Regions from separate parts of the Bacillus sp. CGMCC 1.16607 genome, predicted to be linked through region 2. Evidence: riboswitches for the same ligand, from Rfam matches in the RefSeq annotation. Region 2 holds a riboswitch; the other holds the start of a gene.
What was found. A riboswitch is a leader RNA that binds a small molecule or an ion and turns the genes downstream of it on or off. The one in region 2 is predicted to bind cyclic di-GMP.

Region 1: linked by a shared signal. The riboswitch ahead of ACFSO7_RS02250 (hypothetical protein) and the one ahead of ACFSO7_RS14150 (amidase) in region 2 are both predicted to bind cyclic di-GMP.

What each region holds. Positions count from the first base shown of each region.
Region 1 is NZ_JBHUJX010000007.1:196,193-208,177, forward strand. Features, by position in the region: gene ACFSO7_RS02245 (S1 family peptidase) at 1-28, shown strand, start outside; gene ACFSO7_RS02250 (hypothetical protein) at 194-1,771, opposite strand; cyclic di-GMP riboswitch class I at 1,893-1,977, opposite strand; gene ACFSO7_RS02255 (CAP domain-containing protein) at 2,158-3,657, shown strand; gene ACFSO7_RS02260 (arsenic transporter) at 4,360-5,715, shown strand; gene ACFSO7_RS02265 (DUF2642 domain-containing protein) at 5,737-6,393, shown strand; gene ACFSO7_RS02270 (amino acid ABC transporter ATP-binding protein) at 6,690-7,415, opposite strand; gene ACFSO7_RS02275 (amino acid ABC transporter permease) at 7,449-8,096, opposite strand; gene ACFSO7_RS02280 (transporter substrate-binding domain-containing protein) at 8,176-8,958, opposite strand; gene ACFSO7_RS02285 (sigma-70 family RNA polymerase sigma factor) at 9,297-9,779, shown strand; partial or broken gene ACFSO7_RS02290 (HAMP domain-containing protein) at 9,926-10,678, shown strand; gene ACFSO7_RS02295 (methyl-accepting chemotaxis protein) at 10,670-11,617, shown strand.
Region 2 is NZ_JBHUJX010000019.1:346,931-358,915, forward strand. Features, by position in the region: gene liaF (cell wall-active antibiotics response protein LiaF) at 1-239, opposite strand, end outside; gene ACFSO7_RS14100 (PspA/IM30 family protein) at 365-1,012, opposite strand; gene ACFSO7_RS14105 (lmo0954 family membrane protein) at 1,035-1,382, opposite strand; gene safA (SafA/ExsA family spore coat assembly protein) at 1,567-2,184, opposite strand; gene ACFSO7_RS14115 (DUF1360 domain-containing protein) at 2,335-2,700, shown strand; gene ACFSO7_RS14120 (DUF3231 family protein) at 2,739-3,740, shown strand; gene ACFSO7_RS14125 (polysaccharide deacetylase family protein) at 3,818-4,546, opposite strand; gene ACFSO7_RS14130 (hypothetical protein) at 4,691-4,825, shown strand; gene ACFSO7_RS14135 (phosphotransferase) at 4,822-5,727, opposite strand; partial or broken gene ACFSO7_RS14140 (trans-sulfuration enzyme family protein) at 5,749-6,833, opposite strand; gene ACFSO7_RS14145 (FAD-dependent oxidoreductase) at 7,052-8,578, shown strand; gene ACFSO7_RS14150 (amidase) at 8,678-9,556, opposite strand; cyclic di-GMP riboswitch class I at 9,602-9,685, opposite strand; gene ACFSO7_RS14155 (hypothetical protein) at 9,809-9,946, opposite strand; gene ACFSO7_RS14160 (amidase) at 10,053-11,525, opposite strand; gene ACFSO7_RS14165 (DEAD/DEAH box helicase) at 11,811-11,985, opposite strand, start outside.

The DNA.
Region 1 (11,985 bases), on a different contig from region 2:
GCTAGTGAAGGATCTTTTAGAAAAGTAGGAAAAGATAACCTAAGGATTATAAATTCAGAACCAAAAAATCCCCCACAATTAAGGATACACTAATTAATACGAAAATTCTAAATAAGAAAGGCACTCGCCTATTAGACTCTGCTAATAAGGGAGTGCCAATTTAATGTAGAGCTACTTAGACAGAGGCAGACTTCTAAATCATTTTTTTATTCAGCCCTGCTCTTTGCTCTTCTCTATTCTTTAACTCTATTTGATATTTAACCAACTCTGTTACATCTAATTTCTTTTTCCTGCTCTCATTAACAATCACATGCATGCTTTTTGAAGTATTAATGTTTTTTTTAACAAAATCAGCTATCACTTTCTTGTCTACATTCTTCTTCGTTAACATTTCTACAGCATCCGAAACCGTCTTTACTATATCACTATACTTTTTCGCATGAAATAACTTATTGACAATGGCTTGATACTGCCCTATTACGTTACCCACTTGCCTTGAGTCTGGCTTGCCATTGAACATTCTGATGGATTGGGCTGTCTTGTTTACCTTTGCTAGTTCTTTGGTTGCTTCTTTCCAATCCTTCAGCTTTCTTTCCATTACGCGTTCAGCCAGATTAGCTTGATTTTTTAAAATTACTGCTTCCGCCTTTGCTTTGATCTCTGCTTGTACCTTGGCTTTAGCTTCGGCTTTCGCTTTGATTTCAGCTTTAATTTTTGCTTCAGCATCTGCTTTTATTTTAGCTTCAAGCTCTGCCTTTGCTTTGGCTTCAGCTATTTCCTTCGCTTCCTGTTCCGCCTTTGCTTTCGCCTCGGCTTCTGCCTTTTCCTTCGCTTCTTGTTCTGCTTTAGCTTTTGCCTCAGCCTCTGCTTTCGCCTTGGCCTCTTCTTCCGCTTTCGCTTCAGCCTCTGCTTTTTCTTTAGCATCCTGTTCTGCTTTCAATTTTTCCATCTGGTTTATCTCTTCTTGGCTCGGGCCACTTGGTATGGTAGGGGGAAGCTTAACCCCTACAGGTGGCATTGGTTCTTCAATTGCATTAGGGTCAGTGGTTTCTTCTTTCCCATTTTGGTCTTCAGATTGAATAGACGAAATCAAAAAATCCATTTCATCAATTACGACTATCATGCCCTCTACCACATTAATTGAATAGTCTGTTAGTTGTTGTTTCCCATCTTTATCCCAAAATGTGACTTCTGTTGCCCCTTCATTTTTAAAATTATTTTTACACTCCTCTAACGTCCTATCTAATTCAACTTTCTTAAATCGGAATATAACCTTTAAAACGATATCGCCTTGATCCGTTGTTAAATAAAGAACTGTATCAGTAGAAACAACTATTTCATCCGACAATATTTCATTTAAATCATTTTTAACAACTATATTCGTATAGTTACTCTTCTCGAGATCCAATTTTATTTTTTCGACTGTTTTTCCAAAGGGACCCACATCAATTTGAACTTCCTTTTCTAGTTGAAATATGTATTCTCCGCCATCCATTATGACTTTAAATCCATCTTCAATCACTACATCATCTGAAACATCATTACCAGATAAATCTTTAACAACAATAGCGATATTTGGATTTAACTCTTTCCATTTCCCTACTGTCATAATGCCTTGACTATTATCTAAAATGATTTTTTTTGTTGGGGATTCTTCATTAGCAAAAGCCGAAGCATTAGAAAAAATAATAGCCGACAGTATACCATTGACTATCATCTTTTTTAAAAAATTTCGTCTTTTTTTCTTTAGTCCATCGTTCAAAAAAATCATTATTCGGTCTCCCCAACAGATTATTCTTCGTGTATAGAAATAAAAAAGCCTATCACTTACCCTAAGTAAAAATCTAAATTCAGGGATGAATGATAAGCAGGTATTTTTATTCTATTAAAATAAAGGCAACCCGGCGATCATTGTTCCATGACTTTAGACCCGTAGCTTTGCGTCCCTTCCTTTCGAAAGGTTTGCCAATTTATAAGCGGAAGCAAACTTGTAAGCCCCGACATTACGATAATTACTTTCATTCTACCATTACTACCCTATTTAAGAAAGTGTTTTCAGGAAGAAAATCCCATACAAAATTTTACATTTAACTAGAGTTATTTTTCCGATAATTGTCATGTTCATAGTATAATAGAAGGAATGAGAGGTGAATAAAATTGAAAAAATGGTTGAACATATGGCTCACCTCGGCACTTGCCATATTGATGATCGCAACAGTAGCAAGGAATGAGCCAATAAGCCTTCCCTTGAAAGATACGAAAATGTCTTGGAGCTATTATCCTGAGGGCTCGCCAAAGGGATTGGTTGGAATTGCATCACCAGTCATTTCCTATCAAATTAACATCAAGGGTGCAGATGATGATTATCAACTCCAAATGCTCCTTAACGGAAAAAAAGTGAAAGCATCCTACGATCCAAAAACAGGTCTCTTAACCTATAAACCAAATAAACTATCTGGAAAACAAACCGTCAATGTCCAATTAATCGTCTATGAGGAAAAAGCCCTCGACATTTCCTGGAATTTTACTGTCGACACAAAGACGATCAATCCATTTTTGGAAAAAGATATGAATGTGTTATCGACAGTCCAAGAGGAAGCCGTTCAGCAAATCAATTCCTACCGAACGACATTGAAATTGAACACCATTTCAAAAAATCCAGTCCTTCAAAAGTCATCGCAAGCTCATTCGAATTATCTTGCAGCTCAAGGAGATTCCGGGCATGATGAATTTTTTGGAGTACCCGGATTTACTGGAGAAAACCCATGGAATCGTGCTGCCTATTTTGGATATTTAGGGACTGTTGGTGAAGGCATTACGTATAAAAAAGTGTCAGGACATAGTGGCATCGTCGACTTGATGGATGCACCTTACCATCGATTAAGCATCATCGACCCTTTCGTTGAAGAAGCAGGGGTAGGATTTAACAAACAAGGTGATATCGTTGTCAATTACGGAAATCCTACTTTAATGGACAAGCCATCCCAAATTGTCCTTTATCCACATAATGGTCAGAATAACGTGAAGAACAGCTGGTTTGTTGCGGAAACTCCCAATCCGCTACGTTTTTATCAGCTTAGTGACATTTTTGTCGGTTACCCGATTAGCTACGCCTATTTTTCAAAAAACAAGAATGATCAATTAATTGTCGAAAAAGTGTCTTTGACAAATGTGGCAGGTAAAGCTGTGCCATTTTATCCAGTCACTCCATCGATTGATGACCACGGACAACATCATGTGTTTATCATTCCAAAAGCGCCGCTTCAGCCAGGTACCAAATATAAGGCTGTCGTAAGCGCCAAAGTAAAGACAGAAAATGGAACAAAGGATGTCTCTAAAATCTGGACCTTTACAACGGCTGGGAAACTGGCTATCAAAGATATTTATTTCATCAAACATGATCGAGTCAATTTCATTCAAGTCGACACTTTAAGTGGCGACGATCCGAACCAAATTGTCACCATAGAGAAAAACGGCAAGAAATACCTGGAAAATAGACATCATCAGCAGGTCACCTACAAAACGATTACACCAGGAACCTATGTATTGAAAATAAACAGTCCTCTATTTAAAGAGGTAAAGAAATATACGATTACCATTTCAAAAAATACCGCCAAACGCATGCAGAACGATGGCGATTGGGTGGTGAAATGGTAGAGAGCACTCCTAGGGGTGCTTTTTTATTTGGTTGGGCAAGTCGAAGGAGGCAGAAATTAGGTCTAATTGTGACAAAGTCCGATAGAATGGTGAACTTGTCCGATAGCACCCGTGGTTTGTTCGATAGGCTCCAGTTTTTGTCCGATAACAGCAGAATCCAGTCCGATAGACTTCAATTTTTCAACCAGATGTTGTTTTTTCCAGTAAGAATACTGTAATTTTGCCTTCCGTCCCCTCTATTAAATCCTGCCAACGATTTCTTGCACCTATCTGCACCTGCTCACCTTCATTTTATGACCTCCGACCAACAAACTCTCTATGTTTTCTCCCACTCTTAACGGGCAGTAAGATCCCCAACTCAAGATTCTACGAGCACAAAGAAGATAGGTGGGGGTCAACTGCCCGTAAAGGTCCGATTGGTTCAACTAACCATCAGTGGGGAATGAAGCCGACTAAGAACACTACGTCCTGTAGCAACTTCGGCACTAGCACTTCCTGTACGTCGATAAACCCCACTGATAGAAGTTTCACTTTCTCCACATCTATCTCTATTGGATATTTTCCCTAGTGTGACAAACATACATTTTAAGAGATTTGGTTATATAACCAGTCCTCCCTATAACTGGCTGAATATAGATATAGGGAATAGGACATGTAGAGATATTTGTCTTATAACATTTAATAAGAAAGGAGAATTTTTCAATGACAATCATGATAGGAATGACAATTTTCGTTTTCGTAATGACTATGCTAGTCATTTTCTGGAGACCAGGGGGAATCAATGAAGCATGGCCAGCTTCCATTGGCGCTGGGATTATCTTTCTAATGGGGATAGTATCACGGTCTGATGTGGTCGATATTATAAGTAAAATAGGAGGTGCCTCAATCACGATTATGGCAACCATCGTAATGGCTGTCATATTAGAAAGCTTTGGTTTTTTTCACTGGGCAGCTGCCAGACTTGTTACTTTGTCTAGAAATTCAGGATATCGTCTTTACTGGTACATTCAGCTGTTATGCTTTTTAATGACCCTTTTATTTAATAACGATGGCAGCATCTTAATCACGACTCCGATCTTAATTTTACTTTTAAAAAATCTTCGACTAAAGCCACACCAAATGATTCCCTACCTGTTGAGTGGAGCATTGATCGCGACCGCTTCAAGTGCCCCGATTGGAGTAAGCAATATTGTCAATTTAATCGCCTTAAAAATTGTCCACATGTCACTTTACATGCATACCGCGATGATGTTTGTACCAGCTACATTAGGATTATTGTTTATGTCATGCCTCATGTTCATCGTTGTAAAGAAGAACTTGCCGAAAACCTTGCCTAGCAGCACTCATGATATCGAGGAAAGTTTTTTCACAAAACATTTCCATCCACTAAAAGGAACCATTTCCGTTGAAACAAAGAGTAAACGGACAAAATTCATGTTAAAAGTGCTCCTATTTGTTTTTATCATGCGATGCCTCCTCTTTGTTGCTTCATTCTTCGCTATCCCGATTGAAATCGTCGCAGTACTTGGATCGTTGGCATTGCTTTTATGGCGCTGGTACACCCTCGGAACAAATCCTTTAGATATTTTAAAAAAGACGCCATGGCATATCCTCATTTTCGCTTTCTCCATGTACGTCATCATTTATGGATTGCATAATTCAGGTTTGACCGACCTACTAGTTAAATTTTGCGAACCAATTGTCAACCAAGGATTGCTCCAAGCAAGCTTTATGATGGGTGGATTAGTTTCTATATTGTCGAACATTTTTAATAATCATCCTGCCCTAATGGTTGGGACGATTACCTTAACGGAAATGGGCTTGGACCCGATCACGCTAAAAACCATTTACCTTGCCAACATTATTGGCAGTGATATCGGTTCCCTGTTATTACCAATCGGAACACTCGCTTCACTCATTTGGATGCATATCCTAAGACAAAATAAAATCAAAATTAAATGGAAGGATTATTTAAATGTCTCATTAATCGTAATACCACTCGCAACCTTCGTTACGTTATTTCTATTATTCTACTGGGTGCAAATCGTTTTTGCTTAATATAAATTGGAGGAGATTCGATTGAGTAAAAATATATTAAAATATATAGGGAATCAAGTAAGTGTTCACGTATCGGGAGGGAACCAATTTAACGGAATTTTGACTGATCTTGGGCAAGATATTCTCGTCTTATATAATGGTAGACAATTCCTTTATATTCCCCTTTCTCACATTCATCAAATTCAACTTAATATCAATACAGAAGAGCATGTGAATCAACCGACCGAAGCTTTTTTAACGGAAGAGATGGATCCGGTCACGTTTCAAAAAGTATTAAACAATGCGAAAAACTTCTCAACTGAAATAGCTGTCGTCGGAAGCGAAACCTTCCATGGAGTCATAAAGAATGTGTACAATGATTATTTCACCTTTTATTCTCCCATCTATAAACTCATGTACATTCCAATCAATCACTTAAAATGGCTCATTCCCTACGCTAAAGGAACTACACCGTATACAATGACGAACGCAGATCCACCGAATATCCCTTTACTACACACGCTCGAGGAGCAATTACGAACGGAAATCGGCAAATTAGTTGTGTTCGATGGTGGAGAAGACCCCTTTAAGATCGGTTTACTAAAAAACGTCGAACAATCCATCGTCGAACTAACCATCGCCAGTGGAGAAGCTGTATTTTTAACCATTGATCACATCAAATCGGTCCAACTGCCGTAATGAAACAGACTACATTTGTTTTTTTCAAAAAAAAGAGGCTTTCGTTTTCCCCGAAAGACCTCTTCCTCAAACATTTAACTCTTAAAAGATGTACCTACCATTATCATATTAAAAATGTATAGGGAAAGTACCCCTTTTTGGTAAGAAAAATAAAATCAGAAAGAGTAAATCTGGAAAATGATTTACTCTTTTTCTTTGGGTGAGTTTTTTAACATTTAAGAATTTGTTTAACAAACACAGTGAAATCCTCTGCCCATTTTCCTGAAATCATCCAAATTTATTGACCACAACCCCACTTACAATACCGAATCCAAAAATTCCTTTGTCCGCTGTTCCTTTGGTTGAGAGAATAAATCTTTCGGATGTCCGACCTCAACGATTTTTCCATCATGCATATAGACGACCCAATCGGCTACTTCGCGTGCAAAACCCATTTCGTGTGTGACGACAATCATGGTCATGCCTTCTTCCGCTAGCTCCTTCATGGTGGCAAGAACTTCCCCTACTAGTTCTGGGTCAAGAGCAGAAGTAGGTTCGTCAAACAGCATGATTTCTGGCTTCATCGCAAGCGCCCTTGCAATGGCGACGCGTTGCTTTTGTCCACCTGATAATTTGGAAGGATAGACATTTTCTTTATCAGATAGGCCTACTTTTTTAAGCAGTCTGATCGCATCTTCACGCGCCTGATCCTTTGGTATATTTTTTACATAAACAGGGGCTTCCATTACATTTTCAATAACCGTTTTATGCGGGAATAAATAGAAATGCTGAAACACCATTCCGACCTGGCTTCGCACCTTATTCAAGTCATGCGTGTGCTGTTCAATTTGCTCCCCAGTAATAAGAATATTTCCACTATCCTTTAATTCAAGGAAATTCAAGCAGCGCAGGAGTGTGCTTTTTCCAGAACCACTGGCTCCAATCAAGCAAACCACTTCGCTTTCTTTCACTTCCATATCAATATCCTTTAGGACGTGGAGCTGGCCAAATGATTTATTTAATTTTTCCACTTTAATTTTCATCGATTTACTCAAAATTCGGTCTCCTCCTTTCCTTTAATCACTGCTGGCCATTCGTTTTTCCATTTTTCTAACAAGAATCATGAAGAATAAAACAAGCACTAAATAATAGACAGCAACAATTAATAAGAAGGTCATATAATCATAGTTATTTGAACCGTACGTTGTCGCCACATTGAATAGCTCGTACATTCCGATAAAGGAGGCGAGCGACGAATCTTTTAAGGCAATGATGAACTGATTTCCCAAAGGCGGCAGTGCCCGCCGAAAGGCTTGTGGAAGAATAATTCGCCTCATCGTTAATTTAACCGACATCCCAAGCGATCGCCCAGCCTCCATTTGCCCTATATCGATCGACTGGATTGCTCCTCTGAAAATTTCAGCAATATACGCCCCATTATGGAAGGCAAGACCTAATACCACTGACCAAAACTGAGAAATATTCAACGACGTTAATCCAAAGTAAAAGACAAATATTTGTACAACCAACGGAGTGCCCCGAACGAGGAAAATGTAAATATCGGCAATCCATTCTAAAACCTTTACCTTAGAAATTTTGAAAAAAGCAAAGAAAAGTCCAATAAAAATAGCGATAAAAATAGAGACAACCGTCAATTCAAAGGTTAATAGCATCCCTCTCAAGAAAACAGGATACGTATCAATAAATTTAGTTAAAAAATCCAAAAGCCTACCTCCTTCCGATTATTATTTTTCAAAACCATATGCCAGGAAGGAGTTCCTAGCATATAGTTGTTATTCCGTATTATTCCTTCTCAGGATCGACCGTGATATCTTCACCGATATATTTCTCACTAATTTTCGCTAATGTGCCATTTTCTCTTAATGTTTCAAGCGCTTCGTTCACCTTTTCTAGCAGCTTTTCATTTCCCTTTGCGATCGCAATCGCTTGTTCACTTCGGCCGAGCAATTCTTTACCGACAATCTTCATTCCTGCTCCGATCGCTTCTTTACCTGTAATAAAATCGGTAATTACGGCGTCATGCTTTCCTCTACTAAGTGCCTCTAAAGCCGTCACATCGCTATCATAATATATGATATTTTTCGAGATGGGACCTGCGATATCCGCATAAGTTGAGCCCTTTGAAACGGCAATTTCTAAATCCTTCAAACTATCAAGCGTTTCGTTCGAACTATCTGGACGAACAAAAACTTGCGGGCCAGAATAATAGTATGGGGTAGAAAAATTCACTTCTTTTAAACGCTCTTCATTAATCGTGTGACTCGCAACCGCTGCATCAAAACGCCCTGACTTGACACCTTCCACAATCCCACCAAATTTAAACTTTTTCTGAACCGGATCCAATCCTAGCTCCTTAGCGACCGCGTTGCCGACATCAATATCAAACCCAGACATTTTTCCTTTTGCATCGGTCACACTAAACGGCTTAAATTCACCTGATGAAGCAAAAGTAAATTTCCCCTTCTCTGCCAAATCCATGCCATCCGTTGATCCGCCCTTCGAACCGCATGCAGTTAATGCCATGATCGAAGCCCCTATCAGTATCCCTTTCAGCCACTTTTTCACTGTACTGTTTCCCCCTCTATTTTAAAGTTTCTCTTTACCATTCCTATGCATTCTTTTTTGTAAAAATCACTCTATCAACGCTATTTATTTGCCAAGCCCCTTACTATTGGAGAAAACTGACAAATTACTAGAATGGCAACTTTTTAAAAATTATAGTTATCTCGACGGAATAACTGAAAACGCTAACTAAATTAATTTATTAGTGGCACATTAGTTTATTTAATTAAAAAATCGCCCTCATAACTGAGAAAGAGCAATTCGATAAAAAAATAGATTCTAGATATGGTAGAAGTACCCGGGAATACAAAGAAAAGCGCGCTTTCCGAAAGGTAAAGACAGTGGAAAACTTTGAACAACTACTTTCAAATTATGAACCGATGATATATAAAATCATCCGTTCACTGAACATTTACAAAAACCATCAAGAATTCTATCAACTTGGGCTCATTGGTCTTTGGGAAGCCAGCAACCGATTTAACCCTACCAAAGGAAACTTCACAAATTACGCTTACACGTATATAAAAGGGCTGTTTCTTACTGAAATGAATCGATCGAAAAAACATGAAGAGAGAACGGTACGCGCAGAGGAGGATTTTTGGGAATTAATCGAAGATACCCATTTCGACGATTCAATAACAAAAAAGCAACTTCTCCCCTTCTGTAAGTACTTAACCGACAATCAGAAAAAATGGCTTTTTCTTACATGCGTAAGTAGTCTTTCAGTTAAGGAAATCGCCGAAAAGGAAAATGTCTCTCTTTCTGCTGTGAAAAATTGGCGGGCAGGTGCGCGGGAGAAATTGAGAGTCGTGATGAATAAATGATTGCATTGGTCAACCGAGATCTTCGGTTGGCCTTTTTGATGGCTCAACTTAGCTGGTCTTCTATCAGTGATATTTTCCCACTTAAGATAGCGTAAATTTTTCCGATATAACATAGTGAAAAAAATACATAAAGGGAGACAAACAACATGAAATTCACCGTTGGGAGAAAATTGTATGCCGGCTTCTTGGCTGTAACGCTTTTACTAGCATTAATTTCCTGGGTCGGTTATGCACAAATGGCATTTGTCGATAAAGTCTATACGAACTTCCTAGATGACCGCGTAAAACAAATGCTTCTCATTAAAGATATGAATAGTACGATGAATTATCAACAGGTTACCGCAAGAGGCTATTTATTACTAGCAACCGAAAAACAATTGGAAGAATACAATTCTGCCAAACAAGAGTATTCAAAAATCACAGCTGAACTAGAGAAAATGATGAAGTTTCCTAAAGGAAAAGAATATTTTCATTCCCTTGAAAGGCTTGCGATCAGCTATGACAACAATGTCCAAGAAGCCTTTGCTCTTAAAGATCAAAATGACGAAGGATATCTTGGAGTTATGAAAACGAAAATGGCTCCACAGGTTGAGGCTTATTATAAACTTTCCGGAGAATTTATGAAGTTCCAACAGGATCTATTAATGAAAGAAAAGGAAGAAATTGAACAACGAGTTGCAACTGTAAAATTAATCATTCTTTCAGTCAGTATTTTTGCTGTCGTTTTAGCAGTTGCGATTGCCTTCTTTATTGGTCGTGCGATCACAAAGCCTATCCTTCAGGTTAATTCACAATTAAAAGAGATTGCTGAAGGTGAAGCAGATTTAACAAAAGAAATAACTATAAAGTCGAAAGATGAGCTAGGTGATTTGGCTCATTATTTTAACCAAATGATTGCCAACCTTCGCACACTCATTCGACAAGTGGCGGTGACGACTGAACAAGTCGCAGCAAGCTCCGAACAATTAAATGCGAGTGCGGAAGAAACCTCTAATGCTACCGAGCATATTACGTCTGTCATTCAGGACGTGGCTTCGGGTATTGAGAAACAAGTGAAAAACACAACCGAAAGTGCCAACTCGATCCAAGATATGGCTACAGGTATCCAGTCCATTTCGAAAAATGCGCAACAAGTATCGAATTCAATGGATCATTCAACTGAACTGGCCAACAATGGAAATCAATCCGTTCGCCAAGCTATTCAACAAATGAACGCCATTAGTGATACCGTTGAAGAACTTAGTCATTCTGTAAGAAATTTAGGTGCTCGGTCGAATGAAATCGGCAACATTGTTGAAGTGATTTCTGGAATAGCCGCTCAAACAAATTTACTTTCTTTAAACGCTGCCATTGAAGCAGCCCGTGCTGGAGAACACGGAAAAGGCTTTGCGGTCGTGGCGGATGAGGTCCGAAAACTAGCAGAACAATCCGCACACTCAGCCAAACAAATTACCGATCTTGTCGAAGCGATTCAAAGCGAAACAGAAAAGACTGTTTCCTCCATGATCGACGCATCAAGCCGGGTGTCCCAAGGAATTGAAGTCGTCAATGAAACAGGCGAATCTTTTGGGAAAATCGTCGGTTCCATGTCCGATGTTTCCTTACAAATCGAAGAAGTATCTGCAGCCGTCGAACAGCTTGCTGCTGGTGCTGAACAAATCGTCCAATCCATTAACGAGGTGACCAAAATTTCGAATGAATCAGCCACTGGAGCGGGTAGCGTCGCATCTGCATCCGAAGAACAACTAGCTTCCATGCAGGAAATTACCGCATCAGCTACTTCACTATCAAAAATTGCCGAGGATCTGCAGGTTTTGGTAAATCGATTTAGAGTTTAGTTTGAGGGAACCGGCTTATCGGTCAAAAAGGAGTGCTAGCTTTGGGCTAGGCACTCCTTTTTTTACTACAAAAGTGCGGTTGTCCTTTTCACACGAACATACTCTTAGTTTTGTCCATTATTCGCAGTACTCCATGAGGACCGAATGTGAGGGGGCGAATAGATTCCACCTCCTATCGGACAAGTTCAACGTTCTATCGGACTGAATTCCTTTTCTAACGGACAAATACTCCTTTCTATCGGACAAAAATCAAAGTCTATCGGACAAGTTCACAAATCCGACACAAAATGAAGCTGATTTGAGCAATTTTTCAAACATAACAGCCTCTAAAAATAACTCGCTTCAAAAAAACGTCCACCACAAAACAA
Region 2 (11,985 bases):
AGTAGAAACCGGAATGTCATCATATTAAAAACACTAGCAGTAAAAAATACGATACCTCCCCAAAATAGTAGCTTTCCTAACTTTCTCTGCATTGATTTTCGTCCAAGATAAACCATTACGATGGAAATAAAAAGAGAGAAAATAAGACCACTATTGAAAAAGGTTACTTCCAATAAGAGGATAACCGCCCCGATGAGAATCATCCAGCTGACATAGTCACTTTTTATTCTTTTTAACATCCACTTATCCCCTCTCTTTATATGCCATAGTAATATATTTTTTTATTAGTCTCATTTTAAAGCCTTAATCAACTTTTTAATAGGGCGTAGTATATCTACGCCCTTTCTAGAATACCATGATTTACCTAAGAAATAGAATGAGTTTGTTCAACTTTCATTTCTTTTTCTAATTGAGCTATTTTTGCATCTATGGTATTCCGGAAATAAGAGCTATTTACTTGATGCTCTAGTCGATCTAAGTAATTTTCAATTTCTTCAAACCTTGAAAATGAGCGATCTGAATATTGATTGGAATCTAGTACTTTATCCATACGGTGATTTGCACGAGTTACATTTTCTCTGCCCATTAATTCCAAACGGCGAATATTCATATCCTTCAATTTATGTTTCATATCTTCATATTTTTTCTCTAAGTCATTTAATTGTTGCTGCACCATTTGTAATGAATTTTCTAATCGAACTACTCTTTCTTCGTACTGTGATTGCTCTTGTGAAGCAAATTCAAATAATGTCGTTTCACCAGCTTTTTGTGCCACTAGTGATTGATGCTTACGCTTATCCGCCATTTCTTTCGCAAATCGAAGCTCGCGGGTAAACTCATCTTTTAATGAATATTGTCTTTCCAATAACTTACGAACCTTTTCTGTTTCTTGTTCACATTGACGTAAGTATTGATTTAAAAGGGCAATCGGATTTTTCTTTTCTTTATGGTCCATAGCTTGGTGTAAATCAGCTGTAATCATATCTTTTAATCGTGTGAATAAATTTGTCATTGTAATAACTCTCCCTTATTCATTAGTATTGTTTTAATTCATTCCATTGCTTTTCAAAATTCTCGAATGGATCATCGCTTTCTTTCACAACAACTGTGTCTGCTTTGTTCCATTTTTTATACACAACATATAGGATGTATGCTGCAACTAGTCCTAAGATAGCAGGGAAATTTTCTACTGCTATTGTTAAAGTAATTAACCCCACTACTGCCCATCCAATCTTCTTCATCGTGCTCTCCGTCTTTAGGAATTTCTTGAAAACGAAGTACAACACGAGCAAGCTGACAGCAAGACCTACCATTGGACCGATCATTGAGAAAAGGACCATTGCTGCAATACCACCTACTACTAACAAACCGAACTTTTTCATTTTCATTTCCTCCTTTCTATGTACTCATCTTACCTATTTTAAAAACTTCCCATAACGAGCCTGAGCTTTATTTTGAAATAGGACTTGAGGCGTAGAAGAGCGTAAGCCGCTTGATAAAAGACTCCCTTTAACGCATTAACGTGCCGGGGGACAGTCCCCCGGCACGTTAATGCGTTAAAGTAGATTATTTTTGGATAAACATTTGGGTCCAGTAGGTTCCATATGAACCACCAGTTGCGTAGCCAACTCCAATTTGATTATAGTTAGGATTTAGAATGTTTTTTCGGTGCCCTTCACTATTCATCCAAGATGTTACAACATCTTGTGGAGTTCTTTGACCTGCAGCGATATTTTCTCCTGCACTTCGATAAGTAATTCCAAAATTCTTCATCATTGTAAATGGAGAACCATAAGTAGGACTATCATGCTGGAAGTAACGCTTGTCTCGCATATCAGCTGATTTGTAACGAGCCACACGTGATAATTCCCAATTTGCGGCTAATGGCTTTAATCCATATTTAGCGCGTTGCTGATTTGTTAATTGGATCACTTGATTTTCAACACTTTTAATCGCATCAAAATTTGGAATCGTCACCTTTTGCCCTGGATAGATTAAATTTGGATTTTTAAATTGAGGGTTCGCTTGAATAAGCTCTGATATTCCCACTTGATAGCGAACCGCAATCTTCCATAAAGAATCACCTGGCTGTACTGTGTAAGTTTGCTGTGCGTGTGAAACATTCGGTAATGTAAACAGAGAAACAATCAATACAATAGAAATCCATATGTGTTTTTTTATCATTTCGCACACCTCCACATATAGAGTTTGAAATTTAAAATAAAATATACGAAGATTTTTATAAATGTTTCTATTCGTAGCAGCAACATTGTATATTTCAATAAAACGAGTAAATCATATTATTAAATAGTCGAATAGTCAGGGGTTTTGATGATGTTTAAGCTTTCGTGGATGACCTATTTCATGCTTATTTTAGCTAGTTACCGACTAACTCATCTTATCGTTTTTGATAAAATTACCGAGTTTATCCGAAAACCCTTTATGAAAAAAATAGAAGTTGAAACAGAGCATGGAACTGAAATGAAGGATGTTCCAAAAAACATGTTCGGCTACCTATTGAATTGTTACTGGTGTGCTGGTGTTTGGAGTGCGGTATTAATAGGTGGCGGATATTTATTGTTTCCTAAAATAACTTCCATCATCGTATTAATTTTATCGATCGCTGGTGGCCAATGTATTATTGAAACATTCGTCGGGGTAAATTTGAAGAAGGTTAGTTATTACTCTAAAAAGTCATAATTTACAGATTTGTCTGTATCACCTACAAGGAGGTACCTATGGGAAAAAGTACCGCTCGCTTATCTAGTGCTGAAATTGGAGGCTTATGGCAAAATTACATTCAAAACTCGATGTCTAGGTGCCTTCTCAAATACTTTCTCCATCATTTAAAGGACGAAGAGATCTATTCCATTCTAAATAAAAGATTAACAATTACGGAAAAACAACTTAATGACATATGTTTATTGTTTTCCCTAGAAAATATCCCTATCCCCGATGGTTTTTCTGATCAGGATATTAATTTAGAAGCCCCACCACTCTTTTATGAAGAATTTGCCTTAAGCTTTCTTTACATGATGAGTCGGATGGAAATGGTTCAAACGGCTTTTATCCTTTCAAATGTTGCTCGTTCTGATGTATTAGCTTTTTTCAATGATTCCCTTAAACATTCTGTGGATTTCTATTCCGAATCAACCACTTTGATGCTTTCAAAAGGGGTATATGACCGACCTCCAATGATTCCTTATCCTAAACAAGTAGAATATATTGAGAAAAAAACGTTTATCCTACCCTTACCAGGAAAGAAAAGACCGTTAAATACGATGGAATTAACCGAGTTATTTTTTAATATTGAACGAAACTACTTTTCTATCCTATTTTGTTCAGGGCTTCTTCAAGTTGTAAAAGACAAAGAAATACATGCCTATATTAAAAAAGGCAGAGACATATCCGAAAATCAAATCAAAATTTTTAATAATGTTTTAATTAAAGAAGATTTATTAGGCATATCTCCTGTAAGTATGCTTGTAACCGATTCAACGTTTCCCCCTTTTTCTAATAAGTTTATCGTTGCTCTATTTAACTTTCTAAATGCGATTGATGTTACTTTACTCGGACATGCCTTGTCCATGTCTATGAGAGCAGACCTATCCGCTCAGTTTAGTAAATTCATGACTGAAATTTTAACTTACTCTGAAGAAGGCTTTAATATTATGGTTAATCGTGGTTGGTTAGAACAAGTTCCTCTAGCACCGAACCGTAAAGACCTTGAAAAAAATTAATGGTGGATTACTAAGCATTAGGAATCATTCAGTTCATTCGAAAACTAACCATTGAAAAAGGTTGACCTATTTTTAGGTCAACCTTTTTCTACCATTTTTGTAAACTCCTCCAATGTTGTAGAATATTTTACATAGATACGCGGCAATAAATAAAGTTCATTTTGTATACCTGATTCTGAAAACGGTCCAGGGGTTGTCGTTAATCCGAATCGGTAGTATTTTTTCGTCTCTTCCACTACTTGTTTATTGAAATTTCCATATGGATAGGCAAATGCAAGCACTGGTTTACCCGTTATTTTTTCAATTGTTTCTTTGGAATCCTTTAGCTCGTGCACATATTTTTTATCTTTAGTTAAATCAGGATGAGTAGCTGTATGTGATTGAATAGAGAAGAGACCTGATTCAGCCATATCTTTTATATCAGCTTTAGATAACCGATTAGCCCTTCCGATAAAATCAGAAATCACAAAAATCGTACCAGCTGGATGAAAATGCTCATCCTTAAGCTTCCAAAAAATTTTATAAGCATTTTGATTATTTTTGTAGCCGTCATCAAAGGTAATAAAAATTGGCTTTTTCACTTTATAAATATCTTGCCAGCGCTCAAAAGTTAATAATGTGAATCCTTTGTTTTTGAGGTACGTCATCTGTTTTTCAAAATTTTCCGGTGTGACATATAATTCCTTTGAACCGTGACCTTTAAACTCATCAATTGAATGATAGACTAAAATCGGTACCTCCATCTTTGCGGAAACCTGTAACGGGAGCCATAGTAATACGAGAAACATAAAAATCATTCTTTTCATGGGGTTCCTTCCTTTAGATCGTATTTTCTCATAGTGTTCCAAACCACCTTCATTCTATTAACACATTTGTGCTTGAAAAATTGGACATTTACCAGGCAAAAAAATCCCTCCTTTGCATATTTATTTACAAAGGAGGGATTTTTCATGGCTATTTGGTGGATAACAACGTTCGGGTTTGTACTATGCTTAGGTTTCGTTGGTGGTATAATGTTTTATTCATTAAAAGGTGCCTTACATTCAGAAGACTCTACTAAAATAGATCCCATAACAAAAGATTAACTCAATGATAATTTTATGCTTTCCTTTGCACTGGCTACTAATTTTGCATCCTGTAAATCATGTCCGTACAACAACAGAACTACAGACACATATAAAGCAAAGAACCTTGCACAGGTCTTAGTCGTTTCAGAAACATTTCCATAAATTCCGAAAAATTGTTCTCTTCCCTGCAGTGTTAAAAAGCTATAAGCAATCGATAAATCAATCGCCGGATGTCCAAGATGGGTGTCACCCCAATCAATTATTCCGGAAATGACTCCAATCTCATCTACTAAAATATTTCTAATATGACAATCGCCATGAACAAGCGTTTGTTGCTCGTCCAAATGAACATCTTTTATAGAATCAAGCCAATGAAAGGCTGTTTCAGCTTCATCAATTAACTGAAGCTGGATAGCTTTTTTTATGTTATCAATCAATGGATTCATTCGTTTACCAATATTCGTTCTTTCTAACCAGTCATAAGGTACACCTAGTTTCTCAGCCATTTCTATTGGAAATTGATGCAATTTTCTCAAAAAATGCGCTAAGGGAGCCGCGGACTTATTTCTAATATCTGCAGACAATTGCCCAGGTGAAGTCCCTTTAACAAGGTGATAGCCTGTAAAAGGCCAATTGTAGCTATCCGTCTCTTTGCCGAAAAAGATAGGTTCAGGAATTCGAATATTTAATCCATTGACCAAATTGGGTAGCAATTGATTTTCAGTGTTTAATAATCGAACGGCAATTTCTTTTCTTGGGAAACGAAAAACGTAATCATCGTTCACTTTGAATACTGTATTATCAAAGCCTTTTCCTAATTCTTGAATATTGACAGGTGCCAGTTCTGGAAACTGGGCTTCTATTAAATGTCTTGCTTCGTCCATTGTAACGACTATTTCAGGAGACCATGCTTGAGACATTATTTCACTCCATTCATTTAATTAATTCTTTTTAGATTGATTAATGGCTAGTTGAAATTGATCTATAATATCTTCTATTTTCTCAAAACCGACTGAAATTCTAACCATCCCTTTTGTAATCCCAAGCGCTTGACACGCTTCAGGTGGTAAGGCACGATGTGATGTCGTTAAGGGGTGAGAAACAGTCGTTTCTACTCCAGCCAAAGTAGGGACGATTTTAACCCAACCTAGGGAACGGAAAAATTGGTTAACATCTATGGTGCGATCCAAATCAATCGTCACCATGGCACCAAAGCCATCTGGATTCACTCCGAATGGATAAAAAACTTGCCGAACAAGTGGATTATTTGAAAAAGCTTGCGCAAGCTTCTGTGCATTCTTCGATTGTTTCTCCATCCGTAAAGCCAATGTTTTCAAGCCTCTAGTGGTCAGCCATGCTTCAAACGGACTTAGATTTGCTCCAAGATTAACAACCTTTGCCTTGGCTTTTTCGAGTAAATCTTCCCTGCCAACTAACACTCCTGCAGTAATGTCACTATGTCCACCGATATATTTGGTTGCACTATGAACAACTAAATCAATTCCTAATGAATAGGGTTTGCAATGATACGGTGTCGCAAATGTATTATCCACCAAAGTAACTAGTTGATATTTTTTTGCTAAATTTACTACTGCCGGCAAATCTTCTACTCTTAGTAGAGGATTCGTAATTGATTCGGTCAATAATAGTTTCGTATTTGAGCGTATCAATTTTTCAACTTGAAGGAGATCCTTAAAAGAAACAAAGCTGGTTTCAATGCCTAAGTCACTTAGCCCGGCTTTAAGCATGTGAAAACTCCCACCATATACATCATCCGCTGCTATAATATGGTCACCACTTTTCACAACGGCAAGCACGCCTACAAGAATCGCCGATAGACCTGATGAAGCGGCCACCCCATCGGGTGCACCCTCTAGTCTTGCAACATATCCGCGAGTTCATCCGTATTCGGATTTGCAACTCGAGAATATAAATATTGGCCGTTACCATGATAATATCCTTCTAATTCATCTAAATCACGAAAAACAAAAGCTGAGGTCTGATAGATGGGTGTTACTTTACTCATAATGTTTCGTTTCTTTTTGTCACCATGAAGAACTTCTGTATCGAAATGTTTACTCAACTTTTCCACCCACTTTTTCTTGTAATGACTACATATAATAATCCATATTTCCATAAGAAATTTCATTTTCCTTCTTTCTTGAATAATATTTTCCAAACCACACATGAAATGACCATATCATGGAAAAAATAGCCACAAGTACATATATTAGGAGGAAAACCATGCAAAACAAATCTTTACCGCAATATCCTGAATCATATTGGCGAGAATTAGAGTTTCCCTCTTTTCCAAAGTTAGATAAAGATCTTTCCGTTGATGTTGCCATCGTCGGTGGAGGTATTACTGGGATTACGGCAGCACATATTTTGCGTCAGCATAATGTCAAAATTGCTTTAATTGAAGCTGGAAAAATATTAACTGGAACAACAGGGCATACAACAGCGAAAATTACCGCCCAACATGGACTTATTTATGATGAGTTAATTCAGCATTTTGGAGTGGAGGGAGCAAAACAATATTATGATGCTGCTAACCAATCCATTCAATTTATAAAAGATACTGTTTCAAAAGCACAAATTGAATGTGATTTTCTCGAACAAGATGCCTTTATTTATGCGACTACAGATGAATACGCTACAAAAATACAAACTGAGGCAAAAGCATATGAAAAACTAAAAATCTCTGGCGGAAATGTGGATAGTATCCCATTTAATATCGACATAAAAACTGGCTTACGCATGACGAATCAAGCCCAGTTCCATCCTACAAAATATTTAACTCATTTAGTAAAGGACTTGGAAAAGAACAATGTCCAACTTTTTGAGAATACAACTGCCATTGATATTGAAGATCCTGAAGGGGATAAGCCGACGATCATCACAAGAGATGGAAATCGAATTCGTTGTAACTTTATTATCGTGGCTTCCCATTATCCTTTTTATGATGGACTTGGCTTTTATTTTACAAGAATGTATGTAGAACGATCTTACATTCTCGGGGTGAAAGCAGAAGATTCCTACCCTGGAGGAATGTATCTTAGTGCTGACGATCCAACCCGTTCCATAAGATTCACCCCATTTAATGGAGAAAATCTAATTTTAATTGGTGGTGAAAACCATAAAACCGGACAAGGAATGGATACCTTCAAACACCATCTAGCATTACAAAAATTCGCTGAAGAAACTTTCCAAGTAAAAGACATTCCTTATCGTTGGTCAGCACAAGATTTAATTACATTGGACAAGGTTCCGTACATTGGTCCAATCACAGAAACAAAACAACGCATATTGATTGCGACCGGCTATCGTAAATGGGGAATGACAAACGGCACAGCTGCAGCGATGATGCTAAGTGATTTCGTTTTAGGGAAACAAAATAGTTTCCTTGAATTGTACGCACCATCCAGGTTCCAGGCAGACCCAAGCCTTAAAAAATTCACTTCAATTAATGCAGATGTAGCAAAACATCTTATTAAAGGTAAGCTTGAGTTTGTCCCTGGTGATCCAAGTGACTTAGAAACTGACCAAGGCTCCGTCGTCATGGTAGACGGTAAAAGAGCTGGTGCCTATCGGGATGCAGATGGTAAGTTGCATTTAGTAGACACCACTTGCAGACATCTTGGCTGTGAATGCGAGTGGAATCATGCTGAAAAAACATGGGATTGCCCATGTCACGGCTCAAGATATTCTTATACTGGGGAAGTATTGAATGGTCCAGCCTTAGAGCCATTGAAAAAAGTTGGTGAATAATGCAGTAAAAAAGGGCCAGAGAGGCCCTTTTTTACTGTCGAAGCTTGTTAACAATGCATCATTTCCTAGGAAATTTTGTCGTATTCTAGAAGCAAGATTTTATGGTTTCATGCTCATCCAGCTATCTAAGTAATGGATGGCAAAATCGTTATTTACGTTTGAAAGTTTGGAAAGCTGTTCTAGCATGACTGTTTGTCCTTCTTCATAAAACGAAACGTACTCTGCCTCGGAAGATGGGGCTGTTTCAACTGCTATGGTAATTCGTTTACCGATTGATTGGGCAATTTCAACTTCCTGTTGGATAATAGCTTTCATTCCATTTGGACCATCTGCTTGATCACGGTAAGCCATAATCGTTGGTAAATCCATGTTTTTTATAACCCAAGCAGCAAGATTACCTTTACCTAATTTATTATTATAAAGCTTCTCATCAAACCAGAAAGGGATATCTGCACCTATCTTCAAGCCCATCTGACTTGATAGATCCTTTGCTTTGATTAGTAGGGTTTGATACGATAACACCGTATTTTTATAGTTCGAATTCCATCCAGAATATAAATATGGTTCCACATCTAAGTGAATGCCCGTAAACTTTTCAGAAGGTTCTGCTTGTGCTTGGTACATTTTTAACCAATCAAAAAAACGATTGGAATATGTGTTACCCTTTGCTGATATCCAATCAGGAGCTCCTTCAAGGGCGTGCACTTCAATATGATGTTGTGAAGCCTTTTTAACAAAAGTTTCATATGATGCGGGTTTAATATTATAATTGATTTGCAAAAATACCGTTTTCGTTTGATTTTCAGCTAGAAATGAAAGAATCTGGTCGGAATTTGTTATGATTGATTTTGTATTCCATATCCAAGTTGATAACGGACCAACGGATAATTGAGCTTTGGAATTTGTGGGAAATGAAGATATTGAATATACTATCATAGAAATTAACATGCTTAATACGAGGATTTTAAACTTATTCATCACAGTTCTCTCCTTATTAGAATGCCCAAGACATCCTAATAGGAGTCTGGCGGCGTGGCAGCCATACGTTTATCGGTTAGGCCCATCGCTTTGCGTCCTTGCCTTTCGACAAGTTTGCCTTTTTCAGAATTTTTTTATACACCATGATTATACTCCCAGAATCTTTATATTTAAATCATTTCCTTTGAAGTTTCTGTTGGTAAAATTCCACAAATAAAATGAGGCTGCTCAATCTAGTGAGCAGCCTCATTTCTATTCTTTTCCTTTTGGTCGGTTCGTTTGCTTATCATCCATCCCTGTATTAAATTCAACCAATTCAGAGCTCGTGCGACCCTTTTTTGCGTTATTATTTCGCATGGCGTTCGCATTTCCTTTTTTCGTTCTACCCATGAAAAACAACTCCTTTAGAGATAGTTGCTAAGGTCGTCAGTTAATTCGACGCCTTACACTTTTCCAAGTTCATAGGTAGTATGCTTCTTGAAAACTTAGTTATACCTTACCATTTCGGTGATTTCCTCATTTTTGTCCCTTGTTCAAAGGAATAAGAGATCGATAAAAGCTGCGGCTCTGAATAGGCTATTCCTGTGAAGGTAATTCCAACCGGCTCCCCTTTATCGGTATATCCTGCTGGTACCGTAATCGATGGATAACCAGCTTTTGCTGGAATAGCAGCACCATAATTATTCGGAAAAACAACAGCGTCTAATTGATGTTCATCCATGATGAAGTCTATTCCTTGTTCAGTTGAGTAATATAAATCATCTTCCAAAGAGTTTATATAAGCTTCTTCAGTTAATGTTCCGTTTGTTGCTTCGGATTCAAGTAGAATAGCTTGGCCAAACTTTAACATTTTTTCTTCATTTTGAAGATTAAACTGGATTACATCCTTTAAGGAGCGTATTGGATAACTAGGATGAAGTTTATTTAAGTAGGCATTAACATCAGATTTAAACTCATAAGTTAACACATCGTAGCTCCATTTTCTATCGACTGATGGAATTTTGACATCTTCAATAACCTCAGCACCTAGTTCCTTCAGCTTCCTGATTGCAGCTTCCATAACCTCACTTTTTTCTTCACTCAAATAATCAAAAAATCCTTCGCGAGCAATACCGATTCTCTTCCCTTTTAACCCAGCTTCGTCAAGGTAATCGGTAAAATCAGTTTGGGTTAAAGCAGTGTTTGTTAATGTGATTGGATCCTGCTCATCTGCCCCAGCTAAAACATTTAATAAAAGCGCTGCATCTTTGACTGTTCGCGCCATTGGACCTGCCGTATCTTGAGTATGAGCAATCGGTATAATTCCCGTACGACTAATTAGTCCTACAGTAGGCTTAATTCCAACTAAAGAATTTTGACTTGCTGGACTTAAGATTGAGCCCGATGTTTCTGTACCAACTGCTACCGCAGCAAAATTGGCGGCAATCGCAGCACCTGATCCAGAACTCGATCCCCCTACATCAAATGTACCTGGACCATAGGGGTTAAGCACCTGACCACCTCTTGAGCTATAGCCGCTAGTCATTCCAATTGCCATAAAATTAGCCCATTCCGTCATATTTGTTTTTCCGAGTATAACGGCACCAGCACGACGTAATTGTGAAGCTACAAAAGAATCGGCTGATGCATACGAATTTTCTAATGCTAACGATCCTGCACTAGTATGCATCTTATCATTTGTATCGATGTTGTCCTTAATGAGGACAGGGATTCCGTGAAGTGGTCCTCGTGATCCCTTACTTTTACGTTCTGCATCTAAGGCAGCAGCTATATGTAATGCATCCGGATTCACCTCAATAACTGAATTAATCTTCGGACCATTTTTGTCAAAACTAGTAATACGCTTTAAGTACATTAGGACTAATTCCTTTGATGTCAAATCCCCATTTTCCATTTTCTCTTGCATTTGGTCAATCGTCGCTTCTTGCAACCATTCTTCTGTTAATTTTTTTAATTTTGGATTTTCCATTTATTTAAAGCTCCTCTCACATTCTTTTATTAAAGAATTCTTGATGAAGGCTCAAAAACCTTTTTAATTTGTATAAATACGTTAATCGAAACGTCTATTTATTATAAATTCCGTGTCTTAGAGGATGAGTTTTTCATATATCCGACTACTTCCAGGTTATATCCGTCTAAAATCGATTTTATCCGCTTGTTTTCTACTTATATCCGACGATTAGAGTCATATATCCGCCATTTTCACAATTTGGACAAACTTTTCCACCAAAAAAAATAACACGCAAGCCGCGTGCTATTTTTTTGTTTTCTTATATTTAGTTGTTTTAATTGTTTCGCGCTTTACTGCTCTTTCTTGTTCATCAACGATTTTTCCGCTATAAAATACCTTTTTGGCTAAAGGTATTTTTAATTCATGGCAGTATTTTTTCAATTCACGCTCTTCTCGTTCATTGACAAGCGAAATGACG